4 regions of the Kitasatospora sp. NBC_01246 genome follow, and region 2 is predicted to be linked to each of the others. Evidence: riboswitches for the same ligand, from Rfam matches in the RefSeq annotation. Region 2 holds a riboswitch; each other region holds the start of a gene.
The links. Region 2 has a riboswitch for cobalamin ahead of OG618_RS36375 (CoA-acylating methylmalonate-semialdehyde dehydrogenase). Riboswitches for the same ligand answer to the same signal wherever they lie in the genome.
Positions count from the first base shown of each region.

Region 1: another riboswitch for cobalamin. It lies ahead of OG618_RS08990 (HoxN/HupN/NixA family nickel/cobalt transporter); the one in region 2 lies ahead of OG618_RS36375 (CoA-acylating methylmalonate-semialdehyde dehydrogenase).
Region 3: another riboswitch for cobalamin. It lies ahead of OG618_RS27820 (NAD(P)-binding domain-containing protein); the one in region 2 lies ahead of OG618_RS36375 (CoA-acylating methylmalonate-semialdehyde dehydrogenase).
Region 4: another riboswitch for cobalamin. It lies ahead of OG618_RS26760 (cobalamin biosynthesis protein); the one in region 2 lies ahead of OG618_RS36375 (CoA-acylating methylmalonate-semialdehyde dehydrogenase).

Region 1 is NZ_CP108484.1:2,087,987-2,091,183, reverse strand. It holds gene OG618_RS09005 (RNA polymerase sigma factor) at 1-44, shown strand, start outside; gene OG618_RS09000 (SRPBCC family protein) at 41-520, shown strand; partial or broken gene OG618_RS08995 (ArsR/SmtB family transcription factor) at 703-1,041, opposite strand; cobalamin riboswitch at 1,123-1,314, shown strand; gene OG618_RS08990 (HoxN/HupN/NixA family nickel/cobalt transporter) at 1,348-2,523, shown strand; gene rpmG (50S ribosomal protein L33) at 2,637-2,801, opposite strand; gene OG618_RS08980 (M24 family metallopeptidase) at 3,183-3,197, shown strand, end outside.
Region 2 is NZ_CP108484.1:8,649,131-8,652,327, reverse strand. It holds gene OG618_RS36380 (ATP-binding protein) at 1-1,019, shown strand, start outside; cobalamin riboswitch at 1,101-1,293, shown strand; gene OG618_RS36375 (CoA-acylating methylmalonate-semialdehyde dehydrogenase) at 1,505-3,004, shown strand; gene OG618_RS36370 (acyl-CoA dehydrogenase family protein) at 3,010-3,197, shown strand, end outside.
Region 3 is NZ_CP108484.1:6,553,167-6,556,363, forward strand. It holds rRNA gene OG618_RS27810 (23S ribosomal RNA) at 1-1,164, shown strand, start outside; rRNA gene rrf (5S ribosomal RNA) at 1,250-1,366, shown strand; cobalamin riboswitch at 1,604-1,727, shown strand; partial or broken gene OG618_RS27820 (NAD(P)-binding domain-containing protein) at 1,741-2,518, shown strand; gene OG618_RS27825 (acyl-CoA dehydrogenase family protein) at 2,847-3,197, opposite strand, start outside.
Region 4 is NZ_CP108484.1:6,183,623-6,186,819, reverse strand. It holds gene OG618_RS26770 (alpha/beta hydrolase family protein) at 1-76, opposite strand, end outside; gene OG618_RS26765 (helix-turn-helix domain-containing protein) at 434-1,147, opposite strand; cobalamin riboswitch at 1,360-1,552, shown strand; gene OG618_RS26760 (cobalamin biosynthesis protein) at 1,646-2,617, shown strand; gene OG618_RS26755 (cobyric acid synthase) at 2,614-3,197, shown strand, end outside.

The sequences.
Region 1 (3,197 bases), 6.6 Mb from region 2:
TCTCCCGGGCCCGGCTCGGCTTTCGAAGGGCGTGGCAGCAGTGAGCGCACCGACCCCCTGGCCGACGGCGGCCTTCGACCCGGTCCGCCGGCTGCATGTGATCGCCGCCGTCACCCCCGGCGCCGCCGTCCGGGAGGCGCTGATCGACGCGCCGTTCGAGCGGGTCTGGGCGGCCGCGGCCGACCTGGAGGAGGGGCTCCCGCGCTGGCTGCCGGACATCCGGTCGGTCCGCGTGGCCGGGAGCCCGGCGGACGGTCGCACCGAGGCGCTGGTGACCGGCCACACCCGACTGCGGGCCCGTTTCGACGTCGAGCTGACGCCCGGGTGGTGCCTGATGCGCAGCCGCTTCCTGCTGGGCGGGATGGCGGCCCGCGCCGAGGCCGGAGGCACCCGCTTCGCCTTCCTCGGCGCGTTCCGGCTCCCCGGCGCGGGTCTGCTCGACCGGGCCCTGCGGCCCGCGACGGACCCGCTGGCCCGGCGCTCGCTGGAGCGCTTCGAACGGCTGGTGCGGGAGGGGTGAGGCGGGCCCCGGGCGCGACGGCCCGGGGCGCCCGGGGCGGTGTTCCGCGCGCGCAGCCGGTCAGCCGGGAGTCGGCCAGCCGGTCAGCCGGCCGCGGCGGCCCGGGGTGCGGAGGGCTCGCCGCCGGTGGCGTCGCTCCCGGTGGCGGGCTCGCCGTGCTCGTGGTGGTCCGCGGCGGCGCACTCGTCGAGGAGGGGGCGCAGGGCCTCGTCCACGAGCCGGTAGCGCACCACCCGGCCGTCCTTGTCGCCGGTGACCACACCCGCGGTGCGCAGCAGCCGCAGCGCCTGCGAGACGGCCGGGTCGCGCATGCCGGTGGCGACCGCCAGGTCGGTGACGGCGAGCGGCCCGGCCCGGTGCAGGGCGAGCAGCAGGGCGAGCCGCCCCGGGTCGGCGAGCAGCGAGAACCGCTCGGCCCAGGACCGGACGTGCCCGGGGTCGCCGATCGCGGCGATGGCCTCGCAGACCCGGTGCCCGTCGATGGTGCGGTGGCCCGCGCGGTCGGCCGGTACGAGATGCATGCGGACATTGTTGCAGCCCGTGGCTGTGATCCTGGACACCTGCGCAGGTGCGCAGCCTTGCAAGGGTGAGGTGCGGCCCCCTACGGTGTTGCCCGCCGTGGTGTTCGGGAAGACCGGTGACGGACCCTCAGGGTCCGGAGTCCGGAGCGGCCCTCGCCACTGTGATCGGGGGAGTCGTCCGTATCCACGACGCCACTGGGCGCCTCGCGCGCCTGGGAAGGCGGATCCGGAAGCCCCGTCAGCCAGGAGACCGGCCACGGCATCTCACGAACGTCTTTCCACGAGGTGCTGGAGCGTGATCCGAAGATGACCCTGCCCGAAACCGCCGCTGCTCCCGCGGCGTCCTCCGCCCTGCCGAGCTTCCGCTGGCGGCGCGAGGACACCCTCCGCACGGCCGGGTTGATGGGGGTGATCCTGGCCATGCACGTAGTGGCGTTCGGGACGCTGATCTTCCTGGTCGCCCCGGAGAAGTACGAGGTCGGTACCCAGGTCTTCGGGGTGGGCCTGGGCATCACCGCCTACACCCTCGGCATGCGGCACGCCTTCGACGCCGACCACATCGCGGTGATCGACAACACCACCCGCAAGCTCATGGCGGACGGCAAGCGGCCCGTCTCGGTGGGCTTCTGGTTCGCGCTCGGCCACTCCTCGATGGTGGTCCTGATGGCCGCCCTGGTGGCGGGCGGCGCCCAGCTGGCCAACACGCTGATGGACGACGAGTCCACCACCCACCAGTGGCTCGGTGTGGTCGGCACCTCCGCGTCCGGTGTCTTCCTCTACCTGATCGGCGCGCTCAACCTGGCGGCGCTGTTCGGCATCCTCAAGGTGTTCCGGTCGATGCGGGCCGGTCGGTTCGACGAGGCGGAGCTGGAGGAGCACCTCAACTCGCGCGGTCTGATGGCCCGGGTGCTGAACCGGGCGACCCGCTCGATCACGCGGCCCGGCCAGATGTTCCCGGTCGGCATGGTGCTCGGCCTCGGCTTCGACACCGCGACCGAGGTGACCCTGATGGTGATGGCCGGCTCCGGCGCGGCCGCCGGGCTGCCCTGGTACGCGATCGTCTGCCTGCCGCTGCTGTTCGCGTCCGGGATGAGCCTGTTCGACACGCTGGACGGGACGTTCATGAACTTCGCGTACCAGTGGGCGTTCTCCAACCCGGTGCGCAAGGTGTACTACAACCTGACCATCACCGGGCTGTCGATCGCGGTGGCGTTCATCATCGGCACCATCGAGCTGGTCGCCGTGCTGCACGAGAAGCTGGACCTCACCGACCCGGTCAGCGGCTGGATCGCGGACATCTCGCTGGACAACGTCGGCTACGCGATCGTCGGGCTGTTCGTGGTGGTCTGGGGGGCGGCTATCGCCTACTGGCGCCTCGCCGGCGTCGAACAGCGCTGGAGCCCGAAGCCGGTGGTACCGGCCGACGGGGTGCCCGCCCAGGGGGCGGCGGCCGACGAGGCCGCCGGGGTCATCACCAAGTAGTCGGCCCCGACGGCCCCCGGCACCGCGGTGTCACGAGGCGGCGCCCACCCGGTCCGTTCGGGTGGGCGCCGCCTCGCCGTGGTCCGCGGGCCCTGCCGGGCCCACGGGGGAGGTCAGCGCTCCTCGCGGAAGTCGACGTGCCGGCGCGCGACCGGGTCGTACTTGCGCAGCACCAGCCGGTCGGCGTCGGTGCGGCGGTTCTTGCGGGTCACATAGGTGAAGCCGGTCTCGGCCGTGGACCTGAGCTTGACGACGGGGCGCAGTTCGCTGCGGGCCATGGTTCTCCTCCTCCGAGGGGTGGGCGGTGGGGAAACGGCTTTCGCCGAAATGGAAGTCGTTTTCACGGGGTCCAACACGGCCTCCGCCCCGCCCATTCCCCGGCGGGCGGTGGAGGCGCTGGTCGGCCGCGCGACCGCGTACGCGCCGGGGCTCGTCGGGCGGCGCACGCTCCCGCCGGCGGCTCCGGTCGTTCCGGTCCGCCGCCCGCACCGTCCGTTCGGGTGCGCGGCCGGTCGACCGGCCGCGCACCCCGGCGCCGGGGGCCGCGCCGGGGGCCGACGCCGCACCGGCGGACCGGCCGGGTGTCCGACCAGGGCCGTCCTGGTCCGGTCGGATCCGCTCGGCGGGCGGATCGGGGTGGGGCTCCGTAGGCTCGACGCATGTCTGATGCGTAC
Region 2 (3,197 bases):
TCGGGCTGGGGACGGCGCTGCTGTCCGCGCTGGAGCACCGACTGCAGGATGCCGGGGCGCGAGTCGTCGCGGCCCTGCTGCCCGAGGAGGAGACCGGCGCCGCGGCGCTGGGCAACTCCGGGTTCCGTCCTCACCGGGGGCTCACCTACTTCGAGAAACCGCAGGCGGTGACCGGCCAGGGCACGACGGTGCTGGCCTCGCTGGGCGCGGTGGTGCCCGAGGCCCGCCTCTGGGGGCAGCTCACGGGGATGGCCGACGAGAAGCGGCTCATCGAACGGCGACTGGTGCTGCCGCTGGCCAATCCCGAACTCGCGGACGCCCACGGGGTGGAACCGCCGCGCGCGGTCGTGCTGTTCGGCCCGCCGGGCACGGGCAAGAGCACCTTCGCCAAGGCCGTGGCCGGCCGGCTCGGCTGGCCGTTCGTAGAGTTCTTCCCCTCGCGGATCGCTTCGGAGGACGGGCTCGCCACGGGGCTCGGCCGCCGCTTCGAGGAGATGGCGCAGCTGGACCACGTGCTGGTCTTCATCGACGAAGTCGAGGAGGTCGCCGGCACCCGCAGCCTCGCCGATCCCGCGTCGGTAGGCGTGGTCAACGAGCTCCTCAAGTCGATCGTGCGGTTCCGCGACCGGGAGGGCCGACTGCTCGTCTGCGCCACCAACTCGGTGGCCGCCCTGGACCCGGCGTTCCTGCGCCACGGCCGGTTCGACTACGTCCTGCCGGTGGGGCCGCCGGACCACGAGGCCCGCAACGCCCTCTGGGCCGGCTACACCGCCAGGACGGGCACGGCGGCCGACACGGCTGTGCTGGCCGGCGCCAGCAGCGGCTTCACCCCCGCCGACATCCGGCAGGTCGCCATGGCGGTCGCCCAGGCCGTCTTCGAGCACACCCTCGACACGGGGGAACGCACCGAACCCGGCACCGAGGACTACCTGGACGCCATCCGGCGCACCCGGCCGACCGTGACCGAGGAGATGGCCCGGGAGTTCGCCGACCAGGCGGTCCGCTACGGGCGCACCTGAGGCGGCCCGGGTCGGCGGTCGCCCTCGGTCGCAGTGGCGGGGATTCCCAGGGCGCGCCGCGGCGCCCGGGCCTCTGGACTTACTAGGACGTCCAACTATATGGTCGATGCCAGGTCCGCGGTGTCAGGGAAGCCGGTGTGAGTCCGGCACGGTCCCGCCACTGTGACCGGGGAGTTCGTCCTCGTGGATGACGGCCACTGGCAGCCAGCCGGGAAGGCCTGGGGGCGGGCGTGGATCCGGGAGTCAGGATACCGGCCGCGGGTGGTCCGTGCTTTCCACGAGGATGGAGACGACACGCATGACTCCGGGCCGCCTTTCCCGTTTCGCTGCCCCTTGCCCTGCCGTGCTGACCGTCGGGGTACAACTCCGCCCCCGACGGTGACGTCAACCGCCGGACCGCCGTAGGCGCGCACGACCGTGTGCCCGGACGGCGGCGGTGGTCTCTCCATTCCTCCTCTCCCCATCCACGATGAGAGAAGGAACCGATGGTTCGTGAACTGACCCATTTCGTCGGCGGCAAGCGCATCGCCGGGACGTCCGGGCGCTTCGCCGACGTGTACGACCCCAACACCGGCCGGGTACAGGCCCGGGTGCCGCTGGCCGACCGGGCCGAGGTCGAGGCGGTGATCGCCGACGCCGCGCAGGCCCAGCCCGAGTGGGCCGCCTGGAACCCGCAGCGGCGGGCGCGGGTGCTGCTGCGCTTCCTGCAGCTGGTCGAGCAGGAGAAGGAGGAGCTGGCCCGGCTGCTGTCCGCCGAGCACGGCAAGACCGTGGCCGACGCCCACGGCGACATCCAGCGCGGCCTGGAGGTCGTGGAGTTCGCCGCCGGGATCCCGCACCTGCTGAAAGGCGAGTTCAGCGACAACGCCGGCACCGGAATCGACGTCTACTCGATGCGCCAGCCGCTCGGCGTGGTCGCGGGCATCACGCCGTTCAACTTTCCGGCGATGATCCCGCTCTGGAAGGCCGCGCCCGCGCTGGCCTGCGGCAACGCCTTCGTCCTCAAGCCCTCCGAGCGCGACCCCTCGGTGCCGCTGCGCCTGGCCGAGCTCTTCCTCGAAGCGGGGCTTCCCCCGGGCGTGCTCAACGTCGTCAACGGCGACAAGGAGGCCGTGGACACGCTGCTGGAGGACCCCCGGGTCGAGGCGCTCGGCTTCGTCGGCTCGACCCCGATCGCCCAGTACGTCTACGCCACCGCGGCAGCGCACGGCAAGCGCGCCCAGTGCTTCGGCGGAGCGAAGAACCACATGATCGTGATGCCGGATGCCGATCTCGACCAGGCCGCCGACGCCCTCGTCGGCGCCGGCTACGGCTCGGCCGGTGAACGCTGCATGGCGATCTCGGTCGCCGTCCCGGTCGGGGACGAGACGGCGGACGCCCTGGTGGCGAAGCTGGTCGAGCGGATCGCCGCGTTGAAGGTCGGCCGCTCGGACGACCCGGCGGCCGACTTCGGTCCGCTGGTCGGCCGCGACGCCCTGGAGCGCGTCCGCGACTACCTGGACCTCGGGGTCCAGGAGGGAGCCGAACTCGTCTTGGACGGAAGGGACTTCCGCCTGTCCGGCCACGAGGACGGCTACTTCCTCGGTGCCTCGCTGTTCGACCGGGTCACTCCCGGCATGCGGATCTACCGGGAGGAGATCTTCGGCCCGGTCCTGGCCGTGGTCCGCGCCGCTGACTACGAGGAGGCGCTGCGGCTGCCGAGTGAGCACGAGTTCGGCAACGGCGTGGCCATCTACACCCGGGACGGCGACACCGCCCGGGACTTCGCCCGCCGGGTGAACACCGGCATGGTCGGGGTCAACGTGCCGATCCCGGTGCCGATCGCTTACCACACCTTCGGCGGCTGGAAGCGATCCGGCTTCGGCGACCTCAACCAGCACGGCCCCGACTCGATCCGCTTCTACACCCGCACCCGCACCGTCACCTCGCGCTGGCCCTCCGGGGTCAAGGAGGGCGCGAGCTTCACCATGCCGACGATGGGATGAGTACGGTGCACGCAGGTGACCTGACGGACGACCAGCGCGCCATCGCGAAGGCGACCCGGGCCTTCGCCGACGAGTACCTCGCCCCGCACGCGGTGGCATGGGACCGGGACAAGCACTTCCCGGTCGAGGTGCTGCGCAAGGCGGCGGACGTGGGCCTGGCCGGTGTGTACGCGCGCGAGGACGTCGGCGGATC
Region 3 (3,197 bases), 2.1 Mb from region 2:
GGTGGCCGCAGAGACCAGCGAGAAGCGACTGTTTACTAAAAACACAGGTCCGTGCGAAGCCGTAAGGCGATGTATACGGACTGACGCCTGCCCGGTGCTGGAACGTTAAGGGGACCGGTTAGCTTGGATTCGTCCGGGCGAAGCTGAGAACTTAAGCGCCAGTAAACGGCGGTGGTAACTATAACCATCCTAAGGTAGCGAAATTCCTTGTCGGGTAAGTTCCGACCTGCACGAATGGCGTAACGACTTCTCGACTGTCTCAACCATAGGCCCGGTGAAATTGCATTACGAGTAAAGATGCTCGTTTCGCGCAGCAGGACGGAAAGACCCCGGGACCTTTACTATAGCTTGATATTGGTGTTCGGTTCGGCTTGTGTAGGATAGGTGGGAGACTTTGAAGCAGCAACGCCAGTTGTTGTGGAGTCGTCGTTGAAATACCACTCTGGTCGTGCTGGATGTCTAACCTGGGTCCGTGATCCGGATCAGGGACAGTGTCTGGTGGGTAGTTTAACTGGGGCGGTTGCCTCCTAAAGAGTAACGGAGGCGCCCAAAGGTTCCCTCAGCCTGGTTGGCAATCAGGTGTTGAGTGTAAGTGCACAAGGGAGCTTGACTGTGAGACTGACGGGTCGAGCAGGGACGAAAGTCGGGACTAGTGATCCGGCGGTGGCTTGTGGAAGCGCCGTCGCTCAACGGATAAAAGGTACCCCGGGGATAACAGGCTGATCTTCCCCAAGAGTCCATATCGACGGGATGGTTTGGCACCTCGATGTCGGCTCGTCGCATCCTGGGGCTGGAGTAGGTCCCAAGGGTTGGGCTGTTCGCCCATTAAAGCGGTACGCGAGCTGGGTTTAGAACGTCGTGAGACAGTTCGGTCCCTATCCGCTGTGCGCGTAGGAGTGTTGAGAAGGGCTGTCCCTAGTACGAGAGGACCGGGACGGACGAACCTCTGGTGTGCCAGTTGTCCTGCCAAGGGCATGGCTGGTTGGCTACGTTCGGGAGGGATAACCGCTGAAAGCATCTAAGCGGGAAGCCTGCTTCGAGATGAGCACTCCCACCTCCTTGAGAGGGTAAGGCTCCCAGTAGACGACTGGGTTGATAGGCCGGATATGGAAGCCTCGTAAGGGGTGGAGTTGACCGGTACTAATAGGCCGAGGGCTTGTCCTCAGTTGCTCGCGTCCACTGTGTTGTTCTGAAACAACGACCCCCATGACATGGCCTGTCGTGGGTGCGGTGATAAGTTTCATAGTGTTTCGGTGGTCATAGCGTGAGGGAAACGCCCGGTTACATTCCGAACCCGGAAGCTAAGCCTCACAGCGCCGATGGTACTGCAGGGGGGACCCTGTGGGAGAGTAGGACGCCGCCGAACAATCATTCCAAAGAACCCCCCGGTCCGTAAGGATCGGGGGGTTCTTTGCGTTTCCGGAGAAAGACGCCACCAGCCAGGTGCCGACGCGGCCGGCCCAACTGCGGCCTCCCCCCGGGCTCGACCACGGAGCGTCACAGCAGGAGGTCCGTCGCCCGTAGGGCTGCCCGGACCGGCGCGGCGGCACCCTGGAACTACTAGGACGCCCGACTAAATGGTCGTGAACAAGGCCCGCAGTGCAGGGAAGCCGGTGTGAATCCGGCACGGTCCCGCCACTGTGACCGGGGAGTGCGTTGTCGCAGTGCCAGTCACTGGTGCCCAGCCGGGAAGACCGGGCGGCGCGCAGTGATCCGGGAGCAGGCCTGTGATGATCCGTGGCGGAGACGGCCGGTTTCGTCGCGGCGGCCTCGGCGGCCTTGGCGGTGCGCGACGCCGAGGTGGTGGTCACCGTGCTACCGGCCGGCCACCACCTGCTGGCGGCCTACGCGGACCTGCTGCCCGCCGCCCGCCCGGGCACGCTCTTCGTCGACTGCTCCACCGTCGACGTGGGCGATGCCCGGTCCGCCCACGAGCTCGCGGACGGCCCGGGCACCGGGCGATCGGCGCGCCGGTCTCCGGCGGCGTGCCCGGCGCGACCGCCGGGAGCCTCAACTTCATGGTGGGCGCCGCGGCGGCGGACCTCGCCGCCGCCGGACCGGTGCCGCCGGCGATGGGCGCCAAGGTCGTGCACTGCGGCCCCTCGGGCGCCGGGCAGGCTGCGAAGATCTGCAACGACATGATCCTCGGGATCTCGATGATCGCGGTCAGCGAGGCGTGCGTGCTGGGGAGAGCCTCGGACTCAGCCACCAGGCGCTGTTCGACGTCGCCTAGACCGCCTCCGGCCAGTGTGGGGCGCTGACCGGCAACTGCCCCGTCCCCGGCCCGGTGCCGGCCAGCCCCGCCAACCGTGACGACCGGGCCGGCTTCGCCGCCGCGTTGATGGCCAAGGAGCTCGGACTGGCCGCCGGAGCGGTCAAGGCCGCCGGCCTGTCGGTGGAACTCGGCCTGAGGGCAGCGGAGTTGTATGCGGACTTCGCCGCCGCCGAGGGTGCGGGGCTGGACTTCTCGGCCATCATCACGACCCTCCGGGAGGGGGGCGAGCAGACCCGTCGGTGAATACCGGCCGACCGGCCGGGGCCGCCTCGCGAATGGCCCCGGCCGGTCGGCCCCGGGAAATGCCCGGGAGTGCCGGGAAGCCGACCGGCGGGTCGGCCCGGAATCCCGCCACCGGTTCGAGCCACGTATTCCCCTCACGGATACCCGGCACGGATACCCGGCACTACGCCGGAGGAATGTACCCGTGGTGTTGCCGGAGATGAATTCGCCGTGACGAATTCCGGTCCGCCGGGAATTCGACCGGCCGGCCGGTCCCGGTATCCGGGGGTTCTTCCGGCCCGCCGCGGGCCGGGCCGGAAGAACCCCTGGGTGGTGCCGGACCGCGGAGCTACGCGGGAACGGCCCCGGCGGGCCGGGTGAGGCCGTCGAAGCCCGCCGGATCGGTACCGAGACCGGCCGGTGCCACCCAGTCGAACGGCCGGTAGACCGCCGGGCCCAGGCCCAGGCTCTCGGCGACCGTCTCCCGCAGCCGGTTCGAGGTGAACCCGCCGATGACGTTCATCTGGGCGTCCCGGTAGAGGCGCTCCACCTCGTGGCCCCGGGTGACGCCGGCCGCGCCGTGGATCTGCACGGCGCGGGCGGCGACCTCGACGGCCATCTCGGTGGCGTAGATCTTGAGCATGGCGATCGCCTCCCGGGCCGACCGGCCGGCGGCGAGCTCGGTCACCGCCCGGCGGGC
Region 4 (3,197 bases), 2.5 Mb from region 2:
TCCGGCCGATCAGCAGCACGGCGGCCCCGGTGCCGACGGCGGCGGCCGCCACGGCGGCTGCGGTTCCCCAACGCATATCGCTCCCCGCTCTGTTGGTCGCGGACTGGGCAGTCTGCCCACCAGTCCACTCGCGGGGGCGCCACCCGGCCACCGGACGCGGCCGTCCGGGTCACGGCGGCGCGGGTCTTGGCCGGGTCACGGCGGCGCGGGTCTTGGCCGGGTCACGGCGGCGCGGGTCTTGGCCGGGTCACGGCGGCGGGGGTCTTGGCCGGGTCACGGCGGCGGGGGTCTTGGCCGGGTCACGGCGGCACGGGAACCGGCTGCGGGAAGCGGCGGCGCGGTTCTCGGCCCTCTGGTCACGGCGGCGCGGGAAGCGGCAGAGGGAGGGCAGGGAGGGGAGGCGCCGCGCGGGGGCGGCGCGGTACCGGCCCCGTCAGACCGGGATCTCGGTCTCCAGCCGCTCCAGCAGCTCCCAGAACCGCTCGCCGAGCGGCCGGGCCGCCGCCGCGCGGGTGTCCGCCGCCGGGGCCGGGGAGCCCCAGCTGCCGACGCCCCAGTGGGAGGTGACCTGGTACTCGCTCTGCAGCGCCGTCAGCACGGCGGTGAGGTCGCCCTCGTGCACCGGCACGATCCGGCCGATCGGCCGGAGCTGCGCCTGCCAGCGGCCGTCCACGCACTGCCGCAGCCGCCGGTCCAGCTCCTGCGCCCGGCCGGTCACCGCGACCAGCTCGCGCAGGGTCGTGCCGAGCACCTGGGCCAGCGCGTGGGTCTGCTCCTGGTCGCCGTCCCACTGACCGGTCGCCTCGGCCCGCTGGTAGCGGTCCAGTGCGAGGCCGATCCGGTGGGCCGCGCTCTCCTGGTTGAGCTCCCGGGCGACCCGGAAGTCCCGCAGCCGGGCCGGGCGGACGCCCATCAGCTGGGCCGGCGGGCACCAGAGCGCCCGGGCCAGGGCGATGAACTCGTCCTCGGCGGGGCGCAGCTCGCCGCTCTCCCAGCCGAGCACGTGGGAGGGCAGCAGCCGGACGCCGTGCGCGGCCATGCCCTCGACCACCTGCTCGGGGGTCAGCCCGAGGCCGGCGCGGTGCGCGCGGGCGGCCGCGGGCGAGAAGGGCACCGGGGGCACGGCGGGTGGCTGTCTGCGTCGCATGGCCCGACGGTAGGGGGCGGTCCGGCCGCCCCCCAGCCGCCGAACACACGAAGCGGACCCGGAGGCTCCTCTGGGTGACTGGACGATCGCACAGGCTGTCATGCCCCTGCGGGGGGTGCCGATCGGAGGTAGCGACGGGGTCGGGCGGCCCGGCTCCGCTGTGACCAACCCCTCCGTGACCTTGGTTGACGCACGGTTCGGCCGCGTGATGGGATCCTTCAGCCAAACGGAGGCATGCAGAGGAAGCCGGTGCGAGTCCGGCGCGGTCCCGCCACTGTCACCGGGGAGCACACTCGGAGTCCCTCCTCCGCCGGCCACGGCGCCGGAGGGGGCCCATCGCGGCGGGCCGTCAGAAGCCGCCGCCGGGCCCGGGGGTGCGTTCGACCCGGAAGCCAGGAGACTCTCGCCCCCGGTACGTCGATCCAGGGCGCGGACCCTGAGTGAGGACACGCACGCGATGCAGGCTGCCCCGACCTTCCGAGCCCTCTGCTGTCCACCGTGCGCCCGCTGACCCGCGCCGCCGCCTTCACCCTGGGGGCCGCGGCCGGGTACCTCGCCGACGCCCGCTTCGCCGACCCGCGCCTCGGCCACCCGGTGGCCGTCTTCGGCGGTGCGGCCGGCCGGCTGGAGCGGCGGATCTGGCGGGACGACCGCGCCGTCGGAACGGCTTTCACGGCGCTCTGCGTGGGCACCGTCGCGGCCGGCGCGCTGGCGGCCGACCGCACCCTGGGCCGCCGGCCGCTCGGGCGGGCCGCGCTGGCCGCCGCCGCGACCTGGACGGTGCTCGGCGGCACCTCGCTCACCCGCGAGGCCCGCACGATCGGACGCTCGCTCGCCGCGCACGACCTCGCGGCGGCGCGGCAGCGGCTGCCGCACCTGTGCGGGCGGGACCCGAGCGCCCTCGACGAGGGGCAGATCGCCCGCGCGGTGGTCGAGTCGGTCGCCGAGAACACCGCCGACGCCGTGGTCAACGCACTCGTCTGGGGCGCCCTCGCGGGCACGCCCGGGCTGCTGGCGTTCCGCGCGGTCAACACCCTGGACGCGATGGTCGGCCACCGCTCGCCGCGCCACGCCCGGTTCGGCTGGGCCTCGGCGCGGCTGGACGACGTGGCGGGCTGGCCGGGCGCGCGGCTGACCGCGCTGCTGACCGTCGCCGCCGCGCCCGAGCCCCGGACGGCCTGGCGGGTCTGGCGCCGGGACGGCTCCGCCCACCCCAGCCCCAACGCGGGCCAGGCCGAGTCGGCCTTCGCCGGCGCCGTCGGCGTGCGGCTCGGCGGCACCCTGCGGTACGGCGCCCGGGTCGAGCACCGGCCGGTACTGGGCGGCGAGCTGCGACCGGTGACGGTGGACGACATCGAGCGCGCCTGCCGGCTCTCCCGCCGGGTGGGACTGCTCGCACTGGGTACGACCGTCGCCGGGCACGCCGTCGTGCAGGCACTCAAGGCGGGGACGAGAAGGGGGAGCGCATGAGCAACGCACTGCTGGTCGCCGGGACGACCTCGGACGCCGGCAAGAGCGTGGTCACCGCGGGCATCTGCCGCTGGCTGGCCCGTCAGGGCGTCGCCGTGGCGCCGTTCAAGGCGCAGAACATGTCGCTGAACTCCTTCGTCACCGCCGACGGTGCCGAGATCGGCCGCGCCCAGGCGATGCAGGCCCAGGCGGCCCGGGTGGAGCCCGAGGCGGCGATGAACCCGGTGCTGCTGAAGCCCGGCGCGGACGGCCGCAGCCAGGTGGTGCTGCTCGGCCGGGCGGTCGCCGAGGTCGGCGCGCTGGACTACCGCGACCGCAAGCCCGTCCTGCTGGAGCGAGCGCTGGAGTGCCTGGCCGACCTGCGCCGGCGCTACGACGTGGTGGTCTGCGAGGGCGCCGGATCGCCCGCCGAGATCAACCTGCGGGACCGGGACATCGCCAACATGGGCCTGGCCACCGCCGCCGGCCTGCCGGTCGTGGTGGTCGGCGACATCGACCGCGGCGGCGTGTTCGCCGCGATGTACGGGACGCTGGCGCTGCTGTCGGAGCAGGACCAGCGCCATGTGGCGGGCTGGTTCGT